3 regions of the Pseudoalteromonas sp. M8 genome follow, and region 3 is predicted to be linked to each of the others. Evidence: predicted binding sites of a transcription regulator. Region 3 holds the regulator's gene; each other region holds the start of a gene.

Region 1 (7,221 bases), 450 kb from region 3:
GAGCTTTCGTTACGGGACAAATTAAAAGAGCAGTTATCTACTATCGATGTTGCCGCAGAAGATGCGACTATGGTGACGGTTGATATCATTGATTTGGATGGCTTAGAAGATGCTGACAAACGTGCTTTTCAAGCTGCAAATAACTTAGAAAATAACTTTTCTTCTGTTGTGACTAGCGCCAATGATATTGTTACTGTTGAAGACATCAATACACTGGAAATCGTAAGTAGGGATCAAAGCTACCTCGTTGAAGAGCTAGGTCGCAATATTGATTTGATGCGTGGCCCCGTTAGCGCGCTTGATAGTAGTTTGTTTGCTGATCTCGAAGGCTATTACACTAATTTGAAAGATGCAGTTACCGGCAGCAACAGCATCGCGGAAAATCAAAAACGCTTGATCAATGCGATAGCCGAGACACGTAAAGAACTAACCAATGCAGAAAAAACCACAAAAGCAGCCCTATCTCAGCTAGATGATTTACTCTCTGAAGCGAGCCAAGTCGCCTTTAACTTACAACAAGGCGTACGTGCCGATGTAGGCACAGCAAACCTATGGACTTGGATTGGTATGATAGTAGCAACGTTAATGGCCGTCGGTGTTGCCTACATTACCGTTAGTCGTATCACAAAACCGCTATCGGAAGTAAATCGAGTCTTAAACATTGTCGCCAGTGGCGATATGACACAGCGCTTAGATGACACAGCAAAAGATGAGTTTGGTGAATTATCTAGAAGCTGTAACACCCTAATCTCTAGCTTACGTGAACTTATCACTGGCATTATTTCTCGTTCGACGCAGCTTGCTGCAGCGTCCGAAGAAACATCGACTATCACTACGGAATCCAGCCAAGCAATTAAGAATCAGCAGGCACAGGTAGAGCAAGCAGCTACCGCTACAACTGAGATGAGTAGCACGTCTCACGGTGTAAGCAACAGCGCACATCAAGCACTACAGGAAATTAAAAATGCTGATAAAGAAGCTGAGCGTGTTAAAGGCATCTCACATGAGAACAAACACACTATTGAGCAACTCGCAAGGGAAGTGGATGAAGCCTCTCGCGTGATTAACAAACTACACCAAGACAGCGCTTCGATAGGCAGTATTTTGGATGTTATCCGTGGCATTGCCGAGCAAACTAACCTCCTTGCACTAAACGCTGCAATCGAAGCTGCGCGTGCGGGTGAACAAGGTCGTGGCTTCGCTGTAGTGGCAGACGAAGTACGCTCGCTTGCAAGTAAAACTCAAGAGTCGACTCAAGAAATTCAAGCAATGATTGAATCCTTACAAGCCGGTGCCGAAGAAGCGGTAGGCGCGATGTCGAAAGGCAAACAGCAGGCGGAGTCGTGCGTAACTCAGAGCGACCTTGCTAATGAAGCACTAAACTCTATCACTGCAGCCGTTTCTCAGGCTCATGATGTGAGTGAAGAGATTGCAAACGCGGCGAATGAGCAACAACAAGTAGCACAGGAAATTAGTGAACGTTTGGAATCGATTGTAACAATCGCAGAGCAAACAGCTGAAGGCGCAAGCCAAACCTCAATCTCTAGTTCTGAGGTTGCTAAACTCGCCGAAGAGTTACGCTTATCGGTAGAACAGTTTAAGGTTTAGCTATCTAACCTGAGCTTTGAGCAGGAAACAGTCTCAAAACTTTAAGGGGTTTAGCAAAACCCCTAAGCATAAAAAAACCCATGCATGGCATGGGTTTTTTGTTTCTTTTCTTTGATTATGCAAACAATGCGTTTGCCTTCTCAACGATATTTTCTACCGTAAAGCCAAATAGCTTGAATAGCTCATCAGCAGGCGCTGACTCACCAAACGTTGTCATACCAACTATAGCACCATTTAGGCCTACATATTTGTACCAGAAGTCCTCAATACCCGCTTCGATAGCGACGCGACGCGTTACTGAGCTTGGTAGTACGCTTTCTTTGTATGCTGGAGATTGCGCATCAAAAATGTCCGTTGAAGGCATAGACACAACACGTACCTTTTTACCTTCTGCACGAAGCTTATCCGCAGACTCAACTGCAAGTTGCACTTCAGAACCGGTTGCAATAAGGATGATTTCAGGCTCACCATCACAAGATAGTACATAACCACCTTGCTTAATCGCTGCAACCTGCTCAGCGGTACGAGGCTGCTGCGCAAGGCCCTGACGGGTAAATACAAGTGCAGATGGGCCATCAGCGCGTTCAACCGCTTGCTGCCAAGCAACTGCTGACTCAACTTGGTCACATGGACGCCAGCTCGCAAGGTTTGGCGTAGTACGTAAGTTCGCCATTTGTTCTACTGGTTGGTGTGTTGGACCATCTTCACCAAGACCGATTGAATCATGAGTATACACAAAGATGCTTCTTTGTTTCATCAATGCAGCCATACGTACCGCATTACGCGCGTATTCCATAAACATTAGGAATGTCGCACCATAAGGGATAAAGCCTCTATGTAGCGCAATACCATTCATAATGGCAGACATACCAAATTCACGCACACCGTAGAAGATATAGTTACCCGCAGCATCTTCTGCCGTTAAGCCTTTAGATTGATCCCAAAGTGTTAAGTTAGAACCCGCAAGGTCAGCAGAGCCACCCATAAACTCAGGTAGAATTGGACCAAAAGCATTCAATGCATTTTGTGATGCTTTACGAGTTGCTGGGTTTGCAGGATTCGCTTGAAGCTCTGCGATATAGGCTTCTGTTTTCTCAGACCAGTTTGCTGGAAGCTCGCCTTTCATGCGACGCTCAAACTCAGCAGCAAGCTCAGGATAATGCATTTGGTATTCAGTGAACTTAATCAGCCAGTCACTTTGTTGATTTTGACCACGCGCTGTTGCGTCCCATTTCGCGTACACATCTTCCGGTACTTCAAATGCGCCGTGCTCCCAACCAAGGAATTCACGTGCTGCTTTGATTTCATCATCACCTAGCGGTGCACCGTGACAATCATGGCTACCTGACTTGTTTGGTGAACCATAACCGATAACCGTTTTACAACAGATAAGGGTTGGTTTGTCAGACTCTGCTTGCGCCGCTTCGATTGCCGCTTTAATCGCATCGCTATCGTGACCATCAACACCGGCGATAACATGCCAGCCATAAGACTCAAAGCGTTTTGGTGTATCGTCGCTAAACCAACCTTCAACTTCACCGTCGATTGAAATACCGTTGTCATCCCAAAATGCAATCAGTTTGCCAAGACCAAGGGTACCCGCAAGTGAACAAGCTTCGTGTGAGATACCTTCCATCAAACAGCCATCACCTAAAAATGCATAGGTATAGTGATTAACGATGTCGTAATCTTCACGGTTAAACTGTGCAGCCAATGCTTTTTCAGCAATCGCCATACCTACCGCATTGGTAATACCCTGGCCTAATGGGCCTGTAGTCGTTTCAATACCTGGCGCATAACCATATTCTGGGTGGCCTGGTGTTTTGGAGTGTAGCTGACGGAAGTTTTTGATGTCATCAATTGATAAGTCATAACCCGACAAATGCAACAATGAATAAATTAACATCGAGCCGTGACCGTTTGATAATACAAAGCGATCTCTGTCGAACCACTCAGGATTACTTGGGTTGTGCTTTAAAAAATCGCGCCAAAGTACTTCTGCGATGTCCGCCATGCCCATAGGGGCTCCAGGGTGGCCAGACTTGGCCTTTTGTACAGCGTCCATGGAAAGAACGCGAATTGCATTAGCAAGTTCTTTGCGAGATGGCATGAATTCTCCTACCTTTAAATGTGTTTCGCGGGGGTTTGAGCCCATTCTTACTTATTTATATGGCTAACTGCAACGGCAAAGGCCATAAAAAAACGGGTACAGACGGACTTTTTCCGACCATTAAAAAAGTTTGCACAATTTTGGACGTCTAGGCGTAAAATAACTAGTCAATGCCTAGGTTTTTTGGTTAGAATACGCCCCTTAATTTTTCGCGCTGTTCCTGATGTTTGTGAAGCGCAATATTTGTGAGCATAAATACAATGGCTAAACATTTATTTACTTCTGAATCTGTTTCTGAGGGTCATCCGGATAAAATCGCCGATCAGATCTCTGATGCGGTTCTAGATGCCATCCTTGAGCAAGATCCAAAAGCACGTGTTGCGTGTGAAACTTACGTTAAAACCGGTATGGTTATGGTTGGTGGTGAAATCACGACTAGCGCTTGGGTTGATATCGAGGAATTAACTCGTAAGACCGTGCGTGAAATTGGTTACACACATTCAGACATGGGCTTTGACGCTGATTCATGTGCAATCCTTAACACGATTGGTAAACAATCACCTGATATCAACCAAGGTGTTGACCGTACTCGTCCAGAAGAGCAAGGTGCTGGTGACCAAGGCCTAATGTTTGGTTACGCGTGTAACGAAACTGACGTACTTATGCCTGCGCCTATCACTTACTCACACCGTCTAGTTCAGCGCCAAGCGCAAGTTCGTAAAGACGGCACGCTACCTTGGTTACGTCCAGACGCTAAGTCTCAGGTAACATTCGCGTACGAAAACGGTAAAGCAGTAGGTATCGACGCGGTCGTATTATCTACACAGCACTGTGATTCGGTATCACAAGCTGACCTTGTAGAAGCAGTGATGGAAACTATCATCAAGCCTACACTACCTGCAGAGCTTATCACTGAAGCAACTAAGTTCTTCATCAACCCAACTGGCCGTTTCGTTATCGGTGGTCCTATGGGTGACTGTGGTCTAACTGGTCGTAAAATCATTGTAGATACATACGGCGGTATGGCACGTCACGGTGGTGGTGCATTCTCAGGTAAAGATCCATCAAAAGTTGACCGTTCTGCAGCTTACGCAGCGCGTTACGTTGCAAAGAACATTGTTGCCGCTGGCCTTGCTGACAAGTGTGAGATCCAAGTGTCTTACGCAATCGGTGTTGCTGAGCCTACTTCTATCAGCGTAGAAACTTTCGGTACAGCTAAGCTTGATGAGTCGCGTTTGATCGAACTTATCCGCGAGCACTTCGACTTACGCCCTTACGGTCTAATCACTATGCTAGACCTTGAGCGTCCAATTTATCAGCCTACTGCTGCTTACGGCCACTTTGGTCGTGAAGAGTTCCCTTGGGAAGCAACAGATAAAGCTGACGCACTACGTGCGGCTGCAGGCCTATAATCCCCTGCAGCAAAAAGTAAAAAAGGCGCCAAGTGCGCCTTTTTTAATGCCTGTGGATAATCCCCTATCCGATAAATACTTCATCGACATCATCTTTTAAGTTTTGATACTCATCTTCATGCAAATTAAGCTCAATCATCACCTTATCTTTAAATAGATACCAATCTGCTGCGCTTCTAAAGTGTTTTGCTTCAAAACAGAGGTTTTCAGCCAGTTTAAGTGCCGCAAAGGTTTGCACATGCTGCGCATCTTTTTGCTCTTCAAGATAGCTAACGTCATGGTGGCGCAAAATCATCTGGCATATTTCTTTAGGTAAGTGCCAAGACGTCGCAAGAAAGTAGCCTATCACAGTGTGAGGCACTGGATACTTTTGCTGCTCGTAGTAAATAAGCGTTTGCTCAGGTCGCTCTATAGACTGCTTTATTACCTCAGCGTAGTCAGGATATTTTACGGCCATTGCTGGGATCCCGGCATCATGAAACAGTCCGAGCAGCTGCAAATTCTCCATCGGTAATGATGCCTTCAAATGATGTCCAACCACCATTGCTGCTTTTGAGATATCCGCAGCATTATCCCAAAACTGCTGCAGTGAAATACAGCACTTTGACTGCTCAAACGCATTTTTAAGCAAATACCCAGTCACTAGCTGTGTAATACAGTTCACGCCCAAAAACATCACAGCTTGTTTTATATCTGTGATTGTACGGGCAAGACCATAAGCCGGTGAATTAATTACCTTTAATACCGCTGCAGACGCACCAACATCTGCCGCAATAATATCCGCCACGGTAAATAACTCAGGCTCTGGTTGTGATAGTTCATTTTGTAAGGCTTGTAATATTTCAGGCTTAGCAGGTAAGTTAAATCCGCCGCGCAAATCATTCAGCACTTTATCGTCTATATCGATCATTGGGCTACCTCAGAATTGATACACCCAAGTTTAGTTCATCGCCTGATATTTGCAGTATTGATTGTAATGAAGTGATACAAAAAAGCGGGATAAAACCCCGCTTAATCTGGTTAGAACCAATATGGTTCGCTATGCATGGAAGATTGTCGACTTTGCTCCATAGCACTTATCAAAAAGTCAGATTTTTGCTTAAGCCATGCCTGCACTTCTTGCAGCTCGTCTGCGTTTTGGCTTTGGCAAAGTTGATATAAATACGCCAGTGTTTCTAGCTCATAAATACCATAAACGATATCAATCCAAGGCGTTCTAAACACTTTGCGCGCTTCTTTATCGTAAAGCTTGCCCAGACAGTTACCGCTTAGTAGCGTGTTTTCTAACTTTATTCTCACATGTAAATAATCTCTTTCAGAAAGCGATTTATCCTGTGGAAGCAAGTTTTTCAGCTCTTGCCAGTCTTTATCAAATAATTGGCTTGCGATTTCTGTGACAGGTAGCTCTGCTGCACTCAGTGCTTTTTGATCCCAGTTTTTACGCCACGCTCTATCAACCAGCCAGCGAGTAAGTGAAAGGATCAAACGGTTATAGCGGGTGCAATGAAATAAATCTTCAATGTCCGTCGGTGTCGGCTGAACATCTTGCAAATCGGTAATGACCTGCGCCAACTCGGGAAACTGATTAAGTTTCTTATGATAAGCATGACGCTTTGAGGTATAGGTTTTTAAATGAATTGCATTTTCGACCCAGGCAAGTTCTGACAACAACCATTTTAATTCGTTACGAATACTCTCAGTCGAGCTTTTATCAACGATGTCATCGAACAACCAAAACGCGTGGCGGATAAGCGAGACTCCATCAATAACACGTTTTAATGTCTTGAGACTTGGTTTATTAAAATAACACTGCTCATGCTTCTGGACGAACTGAATACCATAACTGACTGTCGCAATTAGCGCTTGTTCTTGCGTTACCTGAGATTTGAGCGGTACAAACCCTATAAACTTATTTGGTTTTAGAGGCTTATCATCGGCAATTCGATACCCTCTGGCGGCCTTTGAGTATAGTCCCAAACGCATACCAGCCTGTTTAATTAGGTGATCGGCTAATAAGAAAAGATCTTCTTTGTTTCCCTCAATGAGCTCTATTTCAAGCTCATTGATTGGCTCCATCTTCCCTTGGGCTGC
Region 2 (7,221 bases), 390 kb from region 3:
CCGCCGAGCTGTCGGATTGGCTATGTAACCACTGTGCAGAATTAAATGGACCAGCGTTTGAATATTGCTGGCAATGTGGAAATAAGCATGAGCAAAGCAAATAACTTTCAAAGAATTAGAGAGTTAAATTATCTTCAAAAGGCAGTCTTAGGTGCTGCTATTATTGAGCGTATGTTGCCAAATTATTCATTATTTAGTGAGGCTACGGGTTTTGGCGACGAGCAAGTTCTCAGAAATGCGCTGAATTTAATCTGGGAGAAAATATTACTGCCAAAGAGCAAAATTAGCTTAGAAAAGCTGGTTGAAAAGGTTGAACCAAATGTACCTGAGCTCAGTGAGTTCGATATGTTTGGTACCTATCCCGCAATCGATGTAGCGACAGCTCTGTTAGGCATGTTGCAAGGCCTAATGACAAAAGATGAACATGAGTTTGTAAGCGTTGCCAAAATTTCTCAGGCAACGGTAGCTAAATACATCGAGTTTATGTTGATGGCGGAAGATATATCTCCAACGAATGAGTTAGTGCGTGAACACCCGCAGATGCAGTATGAAATTGAAATCCTCGCTGAGCTTATCGAACATGTGGAAAATATGGGGCGTATTAGCAGCGACTCGGTGAAGTCGCTAAAGGCCTTGGCACTAGCTGACGGCCAAACAAATATTGGTTTGGAACTTGAGTAGTTGATTTCGTATAATCAGCGGCTGCAGTAAAGAGTTTGGAGAAAGTAACTTGCGTATTTTGGGTATAGAATCCTCATGTGATGAGACGGGTATTGCTATTTATGATGATGAGCAAGGGCTGTTGGCACATCAATTATATTCTCAGGTAAAAGTACACGCCGATTATGGTGGGGTAGTGCCTGAACTTGCTTCTCGTGATCATGTACGCAAAACGATCCCTCTTATTGAAGCTGCTTTCGCGCAAGCGGGTTGCGGTCCTGAAGACCTTGATGGCATTGCTTATACCGCAGGGCCGGGTTTGGTCGGTGCTTTGTTAGTTGGCACCTCAATTGGTCGCTCGTTAGCATTTGGTTGGGGGATCCCAGCCGTTGCCGTACATCATATGGAAGGCCATTTGCTTGCCCCTATGCTTGAAGACGATAAACCAGAGTTCCCATTCGTCGCGCTGCTAGTCTCTGGTGGTCATACCATGATGGTCAAAGTCTCAGGTATCGGTGAGTATGAGGTACTTGGTGAGTCAGTGGATGATGCTGCTGGTGAAGCATTTGATAAAACCGCAAAGCTACTCGGCCTTGATTACCCTGGCGGCCCAATGCTTGCGAAAATGGCGACACAGGGTCAAGCAGGGCGATTTACTTTTCCAAAACCGATGACAGACAGACCAGGTCTGGATTTTAGTTTCAGTGGATTAAAAACCGCAGCGGCAAACACGATCCGTAATGAAGGCGATGATGAGCAAACGAAAGCAGATATCGCTCATGCCTTTCAAACTGCGGTCGTAGAAACACTAGCGATTAAGTGCAAGCGGGCACTGAAAGAAACAGGCATTAAAAGCCTTGTGATTGCAGGTGGCGTCAGCGCCAATACAGAACTTAGGCAAAAGCTTGAGCGCATGATGCTTGGTATGAAAGGGCGAGTTTATTATCCGCGCACTGAATTTTGTACAGACAATGGGGCGATGATAGCTTATGCAGGAATGCAGCGCCTAAAAGCAGGTCAGCATGCGCCACTTGATATGAAGACTAAGCCACGTTGGCCGCTGGATAGTCTAGAAAAAGTCTAGGGTCTGTTGATCTTTGCTGTTTGATTTTTGTTCTCCTGAGTGTGTTTTGGTCGCGACGCTCGACTTGCCGCCTAGTAATCTAGGCAAAAGTTGAGCAACAATGAACAAAGCGCACTCAGGTGAACCCAAAGGGCAGCGCTTGATTAGCATTTCTACTGTGTTCTCGCCTGACTCACATAGAATAACTATGCTACGCAGGCTCTGCCTTGTACAAATACCAATCAAACTGCTGCAAAAACAAACTTGAAAGGTAAACAGGCCCTAGTCTTTAGACTTTTTCCCCACCTTGGGCTCTTTACCACTCAAGAGCCTTTTAATATTTGCCCTATGACGAATAATAATCACCACAGTTAAAAAGCTTACCGGCACCGTATAAAGCGGTTTTATCCACCATGTGTAAAGTGGAGCTGCTGCGACTGCGACAATCGCTGCGAGTGAAGAATAGCGTGTTAGCGCTAGCACCACGAGCCACGTACTAATCAATAGCCCACCCAATGACAAGCCGATGGGTAATAGCGCACCAAATGCCGTTGCTACCGCTTTACCACCGTTAAAGTGGAAGAAAATAGGATAAATGTGACCAAGGCATGCGCTTACGGCTATTGCACCTAACCACACAGGTTCTATTTTCAGAAAGTAGGCTCCCCACACCGGGATGGTTCCCTTTAAAATATCGAAGACGAGCACCAGCGCAGCTGGGATCTTTCCTCCCAATCTTAATACATTGGTTGCGCCTGGATTATTAGAACCATTAAAGCGTGGATCTGGTAGATTGAATAACCGACAAACCAGAATCGCTGAGGAAATCGATCCCAATAAATAAGCACATACGCACATTAAACTGATTAACACTGTCTTCCTTATTTTTTATTGCGTTGTTTTGGGCTATGATCGGCGGTCTTAAGTCCTGCACAGATCGCGAATTGCGATTAGAAAATGCGGGTGAATTACAGCGATAAACATGTTTGGAGTTTACATGGATAAAGTCTATATCTCACAGCTACACGTCGAAGCCATAATAGGAGTGTACGACTTTGAAAAAGAAAGTAAACAAAGCCTTTACTTTGATGTTGAGATGTTGACCGATATTAGCGCTGCCGCTCGCCATGACGATATTAGTTTGGCGGTTGATTATGCTAAAGTGAGTGAGCGTATTATTGCGCATACCCAAGCAAAACCAGTTGAGCTATTAGAAACGTTAGTTGAACAGCTTGCCGCAATGATCCTAAATGAATTTAATGTACAACAAGTGCTTATAAAAGTGAGTAAACCTGCTGCCGTGCCACAAGCACAAACGGTTGGTGTAGAAATTGTGCGTAAGAAGTAGAATTATCATGGCACAAATTTTTATCAGTCTCGGCTCAAACATAGAAAAAGAAAAAAACTTGCTGAGTGGCTTGAGCGTATTGATAGAACACTTTCCGGATTTTCAACATTCGAGTGTTTTTGAGAGTGAAGCCGTCGGGTTTGCTGGGAATAATTTCTATAACTCGGTCTTTGCGGCACAAACACAGCTGTCTTTAGACGAAGTGTATAAACTGCTCAAGTCGATAGAATACGATCATGGTCGTCGCTGTAGTGAAAAGAAGTTTAGTCCACGCACTTTAGATCTCGATATTCTCTTTTATGACCACCTTATTTGTTCATCACCCGCTCAGTTGCCTCGGGATGAAATAACCAAAAATGCCTTCGTGCTTCAGCCATTAGCTGAACTAGCTCCTGATTTTATCCATCCTGTTGAGGGTAAAAGCATTGCTCAGTTATGGCAGGAGTATCACAACCCAACTCAAAAATTATGGAAAGTGGAGTTTCCCAAGCAATGAGCTTTATTGAGATTGTCGTCCTTGCAATTATTCAAGGTCTCACTGAATTTTTACCTATTTCGAGTTCTGCCCACTTACTGCTACCTTCACAGGTACTAGGTTGGCAAGATCAGGGTCTTGCCTTTGATGTTGCTGTTCATGTTGGTACTTTGCTGGCTGTCGTTATTTATTTTCGACAAGACATTGTCAGCCTATTGGCAGGATGGTTCAAATCATTCTCAGGTACGCACTCGAAAGAAAGCCGGCTGACTTGGTGTATTGTGGTTGCCACTATTCCATTCGTGATCTTAGCTCCACTGCTTAAGGATATCGTAGAAGTTTATTTACGTAGTGCTTGGGTGATTGCAACATCGACGATAGTATTTGGTTTACTGCTTTGGTATGCCGACGTGAAAGCGAAACAAATCAAAGACGAATTTGCCTTAAACTGGAAAAGCGCATTGATACTGGGGCTTGCGCAAATTACCGCTGTTATTCCCGGCACATCGCGTTCAGGTATTACCATCACCGCAGGTTTATTACTCGGGCTTGATAAGAAAAGTGCGGCGCGCTTTTCGTTTTTAATGTCTATTCCAGTCATTTCGATGATGGGATTGTATTACAGTTTAGAGCTTGCTACCGGCGATGAAGTGGTTGATTGGAATGCGTTATTAAGTGGTGCAGCACTGTCGTTTATCTCAGCTTATGCCTGTATCTTCTTTTTCCTGAAAATCATAGAGCGCATGGGCATGATGCCATTTGTCATTTACCGCTTGCTACTTGGGGTGGGATTAATCGCTTTCTTGAGCCTAAGTTAATCTGGGCTTTGGATAATTCAGCAAGGTTAACAGAAAAGCCAGCTTGATGAAGCTGGCTTAGACTGCATTAAGCAATTTGCTTTTCCGCAAGGCATAATTCCATGGTCGCCTTCAACAGTCGATAAAGGTTTATAGATGCATCTATTTCTTCTTTACGGTTTGTTAAGCTCTCAATATTTAAGCCAAGAGAAATATCTAGATGTGAGCAGCTTTTTAAGATTTGATCTAGATTTTCTCTACAAATACGAATTGACTCACTTAGTGTATTGTCTGCATCTAACATGCGCCATTTGGTTGCTTCTGGTACTGAAATCCCCAGCCACTCCATAAACTGCAAGGTTTTTTCTCCACCACATGGAGTAAAGGTAAGAATAATGCGTTTTGGTGTTTGCCCTTGCTGTTTACAGGTGCGAGCATAGCTCGTAATAAGATCTATGGTTGCTTGAGCGTCATACACTGCTTGGGAAACAAAGAATTGGCAGCCTTGCTCTGTTTTATCAATTAATCTTTCGTGTTCATTACGCTTACTGGCGTGGCGCTCTGCGATAGTTACACCACCTAAGAAAAAGTCATCTTGATGATGCTTCAATACCTTATAGGCTTCAGAAAGCGGCAACTTAATATCGCCTTGTGAAGACGGATTGCCCACTAATACTAGATTGTTTAACCCATATTGCTGTTTTGTGCTGCTTAACCAATCGCCAAAAGCTTCACTATCGCGCTGTGCCACACTTTTATACGTAATTACATCAAGGTGTGATAATTCGCGGATCAACTGACTATATTCACACGGATCAACGGTGTGCTTAAAAGGGAATGGACGTGGTACTTGAGTACGGCTGCTTTCATCTTGAATGTCATAGATGATCACGCCGTCGTATTCAATCTCATGTAAACGGCCCAAAAGCTTAGCGGCAATTGATTTTAGCTGCTCTGGGTCGGTGCCAATCTTAGGTGGTGTGGTACCAATTAAATATACCCCTTGGTTAGGGTCAATGATTTTCTCTTGAAGCGTTAAAGCCATAATCCTCATTCCACAAAAGCATTTCTGTATCTCTTTACTAATATAGCAGCCATTTAGACGTCTAGATAGATTTTTTTAATGAAAGAATTTCAATAATTATGAATTTATCTCAAGTGCTCAAACCAAAATTTCATATTTGTTTACACATTAGGATGGTAAATCACCTTGGAAATTAGCGAATTAGTATGGCTTTGGGGCATAATCAGGAGGTTTACTAACGTAAGTGAACACGACTTACTTAGAATAAAAAATATGATTAGGACCAAATTCATGAAATTCAAATTACTAGCAACCAGCTTTGCCGTAAGCTTAGCGCTTAGTGGCTGCGCAGCGACGAATTCAGACCAAGCCCAACAGTCAGCTGAAAGTACTCAAGCTGCCCAATCCAATAAAGTATTCGCCCAAGATTATGTTTTGGAAGAGCTAGAAAATGGCCTTCGCGTCATGGTAGTTAAAACTAACTATCCTGATGTGGTATCGCTACAGATCCCGGTTTCTGTTGGTTCGCGTAATGAAGTCGAAGCGGGTAAAACCGGCTTCGCTCATTTCTTTGAGCATATGATGTTCAAAGGCTCAGAAAAGTATCCACAAGACGTTTATTCGGACATTTTGAAAAATTCAGGTGTTGATAATCGCGCTTACACGACCAATGACTACACGAACTACCACCTAAATTTCTCGAAGCAGCATTTAGATAAAGTATTAGAAATCGAAGCGGATATCTTTCAGAACCTGACTTACAGTGAAGAACAGTTTCGTACTGAAGCACTAACCGTGAAAGGTGAATACCTTAAAAATAATGCCAGCCCAGTTCGAAAACTGCTTTCTGCGGTAAGAAAAGAAGCATTTGATAAACATACCTATAAACACACAACGATGGGCTTTTTTGAAGACATCGAAGCAATGCCAGATCAAATGGCCTATGGTAAAACCTTCTTTGAACGTTTTTACAAGCCAGAATACGTATCGCTTGTCATTGTGGGTGACGTAGATCCAAAAGAAACCATGGCTATGGTGAAAAAGCACTGGGGTAATTGGAAAAAGGGTGATTATCAAGCTGATATTCCAGTTGAGCCTAAACAAGAGAAAGCACGTTACGTCCATGAAAAATATGATGGCTTACCTGGTCACTGGTTGCTTGTTTCATATAAAGGCACTGCATGGGAGCCTGCGAAAAAAGACCGAGCTGCGCTTGATTTGATCTCGCAGTTATACTTCTCTCAAAACTCTGAGTTATATCAAGAGCTGGTGGTAGACAAACAGCTTGCAAGCCAAATGTTTACCTACAACCCTGAAACCAAAGACCCTGGTCTTCTGCATGTTTTCGTTAAAGTTGAAGATGAAAAAGATCTGGCGACAGTGCGTGATGCAATCAATAACACTTACGCAAAAGCACGCACAGAGCTGGTAGATGAAAATAAACTTGCTGCACTTAAATCAAACCTAAAGTACAGCTTTATTAACGGCCTTGACTCATCACAATCTATTGCTTCGACACTCGCAAGCTACATGCATTTTGAGCGTGACCCTGAAGTGGTGAATGCGCTTTATGCAAGTGCAGATAAAGTCACTGCGAAAGACATTCGTGATATTGCCAATAAATACTTTGTGGACAGCAGCCGCACAACGGTGACTATGTCTGCACTTGAGTCTGTGCCTGGTTTTGATAAGGAAGTTAACTTAGACAAGTTAGTGGCAAAAATGGACAAGCCAGTAACGCGTCATTTCAACGTATTAGACAAGACCAATAATTCACCGCTGGTGGATGTGAACTTTCTTTTTTACACAGGTGCTGCCGCAGATCCTGCAGGTAAAAAAGGTCTTGCTGCGCTT
Region 3 (7,221 bases):
TAACAAGTTCGAAACTCGTTCAACGCTATGTAAAGATATTCACCTAGACGTATGTTCTGCATGTCACCCGTTCTACACTGGTAAGCAGAAGATCCTTGACACAGGTGGCCGTGTAGATCGCTTTAACAAGCGTTTCGGTGCACTTAGCAGCAAGAAGTAATCTTGTTGGTCTAGTCGAAAAAAGCACCTTTAGGGTGCTTTTTTTGTGCCTGTTTGAAAATACCTTCTCGATTTATACATCCTATTCTGCATCAGCAGATAGACCGTCAGTCATCCCGTCTTATTGTGTCTTTTATTCTTCTAAAATAAAAAACTTGCCAGTTTGGCAGCAAAACTTTACTGATCTCTTGGGTAGAGTAAAAACTCTATTTAGCAGATAAATATTCAACATTTACGAGCTTAAGTTGTGAAAATAATCAAAGCTCATATAGTAAATAGTATCAGGTATGAGCACTTAATATAAACTAAAGTCAGTATATTGCGATTAAATGTCGGTATCTTGACGTTAAAGTTAGTTAAGTTGCAATTTTCTTATTGTTTTTATAGTTGGTATACATTTGTGCTAATCTTATACATTCTGTGCTGATTTTAGCGTCTTGTTTTTTAAGTTTTAGTCATTTTATTTGTGAAATATTTCTTAAAATTGAGCTTATCTTCTCGGAAAAGTATAGAAAATACCATGCTAGTGGATAGACCTGATTTTACTTGAATAATGAGCAAAACTCGGTATTGTGTGAATACGGTCGATTAACTATATGTCCTATTGACATACCGCGACAGCAAAGCACATACGCTTGTTGAGTGGTTGAATGTCGTCGCTCATATAGTTAATCGCACTGTGTGTTGCTGTAACCAGCTAGCTAGGTTGCCAACATTCAGAATGCGAACGTTTACCACACTCTCACATTAACTTCGTAGGAAAATATCGCGCCATGACAGACTTTCGTCAACAAGCTCTAGATTATCACGAGAAGCCCGTTCCAGGTAAAATCAGTGTTGAACTCACTAAACCTGCCGAGACCGTAAAAGACTTAGCACTTGCATACAGCCCAGGTGTTGCAGAGCCAGTACGTGAAATCGCGGCTGATCCGGCGAATGCATACCGTTACACGGGTAAAGGAAATATGGTTGCGGTGATCAGTAATGGTACGGCAATTCTTGGCTTGGGTAACTTAGGTCCTTTGGCGTCAAAGCCTGTTATGGAAGGTAAGGCACTATTATTTAAGCGTTTTGCGGGCCTTGATTCAATCGATATCGAAGTTAAGCACAACACCACTGAAGACTTCATCAATACTGTGGCAAATATCGCAGACACATTTGGTGGTATTAACCTTGAAGATATTAAAGCGCCAGAGTGTTTTGAAATTGAGCGCGCGCTAATTGAACGTTGTGACGTTCCTGTATTCCATGATGATCAGCACGGCACTGCAATTGTAACCGCTGCGGGTATGCTGAATGCGTTGGAAATCCAAGGTAAAGATATTCATGATGCGATTATTGTGTGTCTTGGCGCGGGTGCAGCCGCTATTGCTTGTATGGAATTACTGATCAAATGCGGTGCTCAACGTGAGCACATCTATATGCTGGACAGAAAAGGCGTGATCCATACTCGTCGTGATGACCTAAATGAATACAAAGAGCTGTTTGCAAACAACACGGATAAGCGTACGTTACAAGACGTGATTGCAGATGCGGACGTATTTGTTGGTGTTTCTGGCCCAGACTTACTTTCTGCTGAGGATCTAAAGCTAATGGCTGACAAGCCAGTGGTATTCGCTTGTTCTAACCCAGACCCTGAGATCAGCCCTGAAGTTGCACACGGTGCACGTAATGATTTGATCATGGCGACAGGCCGCTCGGATTATCCAAACCAAGTAAATAACGTGTTGTGTTTCCCGTTTATCTTCCGTGGTGCGCTTGATGTACGCGCAACCGCTATCAATGACGAGATGAAGATTGCAGCGGTTGAAGCAATTAGAACGATTGCGAAAGAGCCTGTACCTGCTGAAGTGTTAAAAGCGGCTGACGTAGATAGTCTAGAGTTTGGTCCTGAGTATATTATTCCAAAACCAATGGATCCACGTTTGTTACCTCGTATCGCAAAAGCGGTAGCGGTAGCTGCAATTGAATCAGGCGTGGCACAAATCGATATGCCAGCTGGATATATGGAATAATACCATTGGTATTATTCAAATGAAAAAGCCTCGATTGAGGCTTTTTTTGTGTCTGTATTTCCAGAGCGAAAGAGCAGTTATCACTCTTCGTTTATTTCTGGGATCTCCAAACCGCGCTCTTCCATTATTTGTCTTACCTCTAAAGGAATACGCTCTGGATTATCTTTTCTCAAGTCTTCATCGCTCGGCAGTGGCTGACCTGTGAAGGCATGTAGAAACGCCTCACATAAAAGCTCACTGTTCGTGGCATGACGTAAGTTATTCACTTGGCGACGTGTACGCTCATCAGTTAGCACTTTGAGTACATTCAGAGGTATGCTCACCGTGATCTTTTTTACTTGCTCTGCTTTCTTACCGTGTTCTGCATATGGGTGAATATACTCACCGTTCCATTTTGCCATAATTGTGTACTTGCCTCAGTTACATCAATGCCAATATGACTGGGTTCTGGTCTACATTATTCACCAACCGCATGAATATAGGGATAACCTTACGAATTAAAGATAAATCCCAAACTCAAATAGATGAATAAACTAATCCGCCATAGCGAGATAGAAGAATCTCTGCCATAGTTTTCAATAACTCAGTCGTATTAGCAACGCCTAGAGTGGCGAAATTTTATCGGTTTAAAAAAGATAGTCAAATACTAGTTATTTAGCCATTTAGCAGTATAAATGTTTTGACTTCTGGTTTCTGTTGCTCTAACCTTTTAGACGTCTAAACATCCAACTATCTAGGTGACCTTATGAGTCAAGTTAATAAATCGACGGTAGCAGTGCGTCACGGTATAGAAGCTGATAAAGCGCATGGGGCAGTAGTGCCACCGCTTTACCTTTCTACCACCTATTCTTTTGCCGATTTTGATACCAAACGCGACTACGATTATGGCCGCAGCGGTAACTTTAATCGTGATGTGCTTGCACAGGCACTTACCGAACTTGAAGGTGGTGCTCGTGGTATTATTACCGCCACTGGCATGGCTGCCGTTCACCTAGTAACTCAACTGCTTAACCATGACGATACGCTGGTTATTCCACATGACTGCTATGGTGGTAGCTATCGCTTGTTTACATCGCTTGCAAAGCGTGGATTGCTCAAATTAACAGTCTTGGATCTCACGCAACCTGAAAGTCTTGCGCAGCTGCAGCAGATCAAACCTAAATTAGTTTGGATTGAAACACCAAGTAACCCAATTTTGCGGTTAACGGATATAGAAGCTGTCGTAAATGCAGCACACGCTGTGGGGGCTTTGGTCGCCGCTGACAACACCTTCTTGTCTCCTGCATTACAAAACCCCATTGCCTTTGGCGTGGATGTCGTCGTGCATTCAACCACTAAATATATCAATGGTCATTCTGATGTAGTGGGGGGCGCGGTGATCGCGCGTACTCTGGAATTGGGTGATGAGTTAGCTTGGTGGGCGAATAATATCGGTATTACCGGTGCACCTTTTGATAGTTACCTTACCCTACGTGGACTGCGCACCTTAAATGTGCGTTTACGCCAACATCAAGAAAATGCTCAGCTTATTGCAGAATATTTAGAAAAGTCGCCGTATGTTAGCCAAGTTTATTACCCTGGCCTTGAGTCGCATCCTCAACACGAACTTGCGAAAAAACAACAGCTCGGCTTTGGTGGCATGGTGAGCTTTGATATCAAAGGCGATCTGCAAACATCTGCGAAGTTTTTAACGTCTCTAACGCACTTTTCATTGGCAGAATCTTTAGGTGGGGTTGAGAGTCTTATTTGTCATCCAGCGACGATGACACACGCGGGTATGGATCCGCAAGCACGTTTAGAAGCGGGAGTGGGCGACACGTTGATTCGTATTTCTGTAGGCATTGAAGATGCACAGGATCTCATTGCAGATCTGGAAGCGGGATTTGCATGTATTGATGAAAGTCAGGCGAGTGATGATGCTAAGTCATTCAAATTAACGCCTGCACATACAGTAGCGTTGTGGTGAGTAAATGGCAAAAGTAGTACATAAGTTTGGTGGTTCGAGTTTAAGCTCGCCAGAGCGTTATCAGGCGGTTGCCAAGATAGTGTTAGAGCAATGTCAACTAGGTGACAGTGTTGTGGTTTCTGCTGCAGGAAAAACAACGAATACCCTAGTGAAGTTATGGCAAAGCTTTGAGCAGCAAGATGTTCGCGCATTCAACGATGTTTTATTACAAGTTGAAAATCATCAACGTGAATTAATTGATGCCCTGTTTGTAGGTGAACAACACAGTGTGTTACTCAAACAGCTTGTCAATGAGCTGCAAGCAATCGCTTTAGGACGAGAAGAACAGCATCTTCACTACGCGAGTTTACTTGCACATGGAGAGCTATGGTCGGCTCGTATATTAGCAAACTACCTAAGTTCTCAAGGTATCGAAGCCAAAGCTATCGACGCTCGTACGTTATTTGTACAACAAGAGGGGGTGTTACTACACGCCCATAACAAAGAAGCGTGCTATCGCGCAATTGATGATCACGCTATCTATATCGTTACCGGTTTTATTGCCGCAAATGCACAAGGTGAAACGGTGACTTTAGGCCGAAATGGCAGTGACTATAGCGCGACTTTGTTGGCAAGTTATCTTGATGCGGCTCAAGTATCAATTTGGACGGATACAACAGGTGTATTCAGTACTGATCCACGTAAAGTCGCTAATGCCATAAAATACACTAAGGTATGTCGTGGCCAAGCTGAATTACTCGCACGATTAGGTAATCCGGTATTACATGCAAAAACGCTGTCTCCACTTAAAGATACCGATATAAAACTACAAGTTCGTAGCAGCTTTGACGCTGATGCGCTTGGCACTGAGATAGTAAAGGCAGGCTATAGCAAAGAGAAGCGCTTTATTACCACTTTTGGACAACTTGACCTGTTACGCGTTGAGCAGCTAAAAAGTGGTGAAGTAAAACAGCTAAGCCAGCTTATCCAGCATAGCATTCATCATTTTGTTAAAGGTGGAGAGGCACACTTACTGGTGCCATCTGAGTTTAGCCATGCTGTGATCAAAGCGCTGGATTCGCGGGCCAATATTATTGAATCACAAGTACAAGGCTTTGCTATTGTTGCCCCAAGTCAGGATGTCGCTGGCTTACATCAGCAGGCACTGGAGCTATTGGATGAACATGCGATTGTCACCCGTTTTGTGCTGCAAGAGCGTCATTACAGCTTAGTGTTAACCGATCAAGCAATTGATAGCGATCTACTTGCTATATTGCACGAGCGTTTGGTGAATAAAGGCCGGGAGCTTGCAGTGATTGTGGCGGGTGTTGGCAACGTGGGTGAAGTGTTTATCGAACAATGCAAAAACCAAGTCGCTAAGCTGAGTGAGCACTTTGATCTTAAGTTGGTTGGCCTACTGCGTTCTAAGCAAATGTTGTTCTGTCCAAGCGGGTTGAATTTAGCATTGTGGCAACAGCAATGGCAAAATGAGGCCATCGAATACAATGAAGCAGAGCTATTCACTCGTATTAAAGAGCTAGATTACGAGCATAAAGTGGTGGTCGATATTACTGCGAGCGAGCGTTTCAGCGAGTTGTATCCGCAGTTTGTTGAACATGACTGTCATTTGATCAGCGCCAATAAATATGCCGGCACGGCACAACAAGGTTGGTACTCAAAGCTGCGTCAGCAGTTACAAGAGCGTAACCTTTTATGGCGTTACAATACCAGTGTTGGCGCAGGTCTTCCCATTAACTTTGCATTGGCTGATCTGCAAAATAGTGGTGATGAAGTGGTGAGAATTGAAGGCGTCTTTTCCGGCACTTTATCTTGGCTTTGTAGTCGCTATGATGGTTCTGAAGCATTTTCTGAGTTAGTGCTTGGGGCGCAAGAACTTGGTTTTACCGAGCCCGATCCGCGCGAAGATCTATCTGGCCGTGATATGCAGCGTAAGCTTTTGATCTTAGCACGAGAGTTAGGCATTGAGCTTGAGCTTGACGATATTGAATTAGAGGCGTTAATGCCAGAGTCCTTGAGTGTGGGTTCATGGCAAACGTTTTTAGAAAATCGCCAGCAACTCGATGACTTTTATGCGACACACTATGCAAAGGCCACAGCGAATGACGCTGCGCTTCGTTATACTGGTGCGCTTGAAATTGCAAGCAATGGCAAAGTGTCTGCAAAAGTAGGCATTGCACAGGTACCAAACGGCTCGGCAATCGCGAATTTAACACCGGGTGATAATATTTTTGTGATCCACACTAAATGGTATGAACAAAATCCACTGGTGATCCAAGGCCCGGGGCAGGTAAAGAAGTGACAGCAGCGGGAATACATTCCGATTTATTCTGGCTGACGCAAAATCTAAAATAACTCTTTTAAGAAAATAGATATAATACAACTGATATAAGACAAAAATGCCGATACATCTGTATCGGCATTTCTATTTTAGAATAACTCTTCGTGAGTCGGTAGCGGCGCGGTATCGTCAAACGGTGTGCTGCTATCCGTATCCAATACGTACTTGGTTGGGGCCGTACCTTGCTCGAAATATTCAAACCGAGATGTGTAATCGTTCTTGCGAGACAAAAGCCCTGTCTTTAAGTCAATCCGAGTTGAGATAAGCCCAGGAGGCGGCTCTATCGGGGCCAAAGGCTCATCTCTCAGTGCCTCACGCATAAAGTCTATCCAAGCAGGTTGTGCTGAAATTGCCCCGGCTTCTGCGCCAACAAGTTGATTATCACCAAGGTTAGCGTTGTAGGCCGCACGACCCAAGGATTTACTCGCATCGTCAAAGCCAACCCAAACTGTGGTGAGGACATTACGGTTAAAGCCCGTAAACCAAGTATCTACAGAGTCGTTGGTGGTACCCGTTTTTCCAGCAAGGTCACGACGTTTTAACCATTGACCACGCCAGCCTGTGCCGCTCCAGCCCGTGTCGTGTTTCCAGCTACCGCCACCCCAGATAGCACTGTGAAGTGCATCGGCAATCAGAAATGCGTTTTGCTCCGAAATCACTTGCGGTGCACAGCGCTCAGGTTGTTCTTCCAGCTGCTGCTCGTCGCAGACTAATAACGGCTCTGCCGAACCCAGCTCGGTACC

What was found. Region 3 encodes MetJ, which represses methionine synthesis genes. Its sites were predicted from a motif close to TAGACGTCTAGACGTCTA; they were not measured.
Positions count from the first base shown of each region.
Region 1: the regulator MetJ is predicted to act here: its motif matches at 3,860-3,877, upstream of metK (methionine adenosyltransferase).
Region 2: the regulator MetJ is predicted to act here: its motif matches at 5,435-5,452, upstream of GSF13_RS20830 (methylenetetrahydrofolate reductase).

Region 1 covers NZ_CP047240.1:3,501,208-3,508,428, forward strand. Annotated here, with positions in the region: gene GSF13_RS20570 (methyl-accepting chemotaxis protein) at 1-1,608, shown strand, start outside; gene tkt (transketolase) at 1,724-3,718, opposite strand; gene metK (methionine adenosyltransferase) at 3,979-5,130, shown strand; gene GSF13_RS20585 (HDOD domain-containing protein) at 5,195-6,040, opposite strand; gene GSF13_RS20590 (CYTH domain-containing protein) at 6,151-7,221, opposite strand, start outside.
Region 2 covers NZ_CP047240.1:3,565,023-3,572,243, reverse strand. Annotated here, with positions in the region: gene GSF13_RS20865 (DUF2007 domain-containing protein) at 1-104, shown strand, start outside; gene GSF13_RS20860 (YjaG family protein) at 88-681, shown strand; gene tsaD (tRNA (adenosine(37)-N6)-threonylcarbamoyltransferase complex transferase subunit TsaD) at 731-1,744, shown strand; gene plsY (glycerol-3-phosphate 1-O-acyltransferase PlsY) at 2,006-2,596, opposite strand; gene folB (dihydroneopterin aldolase) at 2,721-3,071, shown strand; gene folK (2-amino-4-hydroxy-6-hydroxymethyldihydropteridine diphosphokinase) at 3,079-3,567, shown strand; gene GSF13_RS20835 (undecaprenyl-diphosphate phosphatase) at 3,564-4,364, shown strand; gene GSF13_RS20830 (methylenetetrahydrofolate reductase) at 4,432-5,388, opposite strand; gene GSF13_RS20825 (pitrilysin family protein) at 5,659-7,221, shown strand, end outside.
Region 3 covers NZ_CP047240.1:3,950,305-3,957,525, reverse strand. Annotated here, with positions in the region: gene rpmE (50S ribosomal protein L31) at 1-160, shown strand, start outside; gene GSF13_RS22615 (malic enzyme-like NAD(P)-binding protein) at 933-2,174, shown strand; gene metJ (met regulon transcriptional regulator MetJ) at 2,255-2,575, opposite strand; gene metB (cystathionine gamma-synthase) at 2,920-4,140, shown strand; partial or broken gene metL (bifunctional aspartate kinase/homoserine dehydrogenase II) at 4,145-6,492, shown strand; gene GSF13_RS22595 (PBP1A family penicillin-binding protein) at 6,568-7,221, opposite strand, start outside.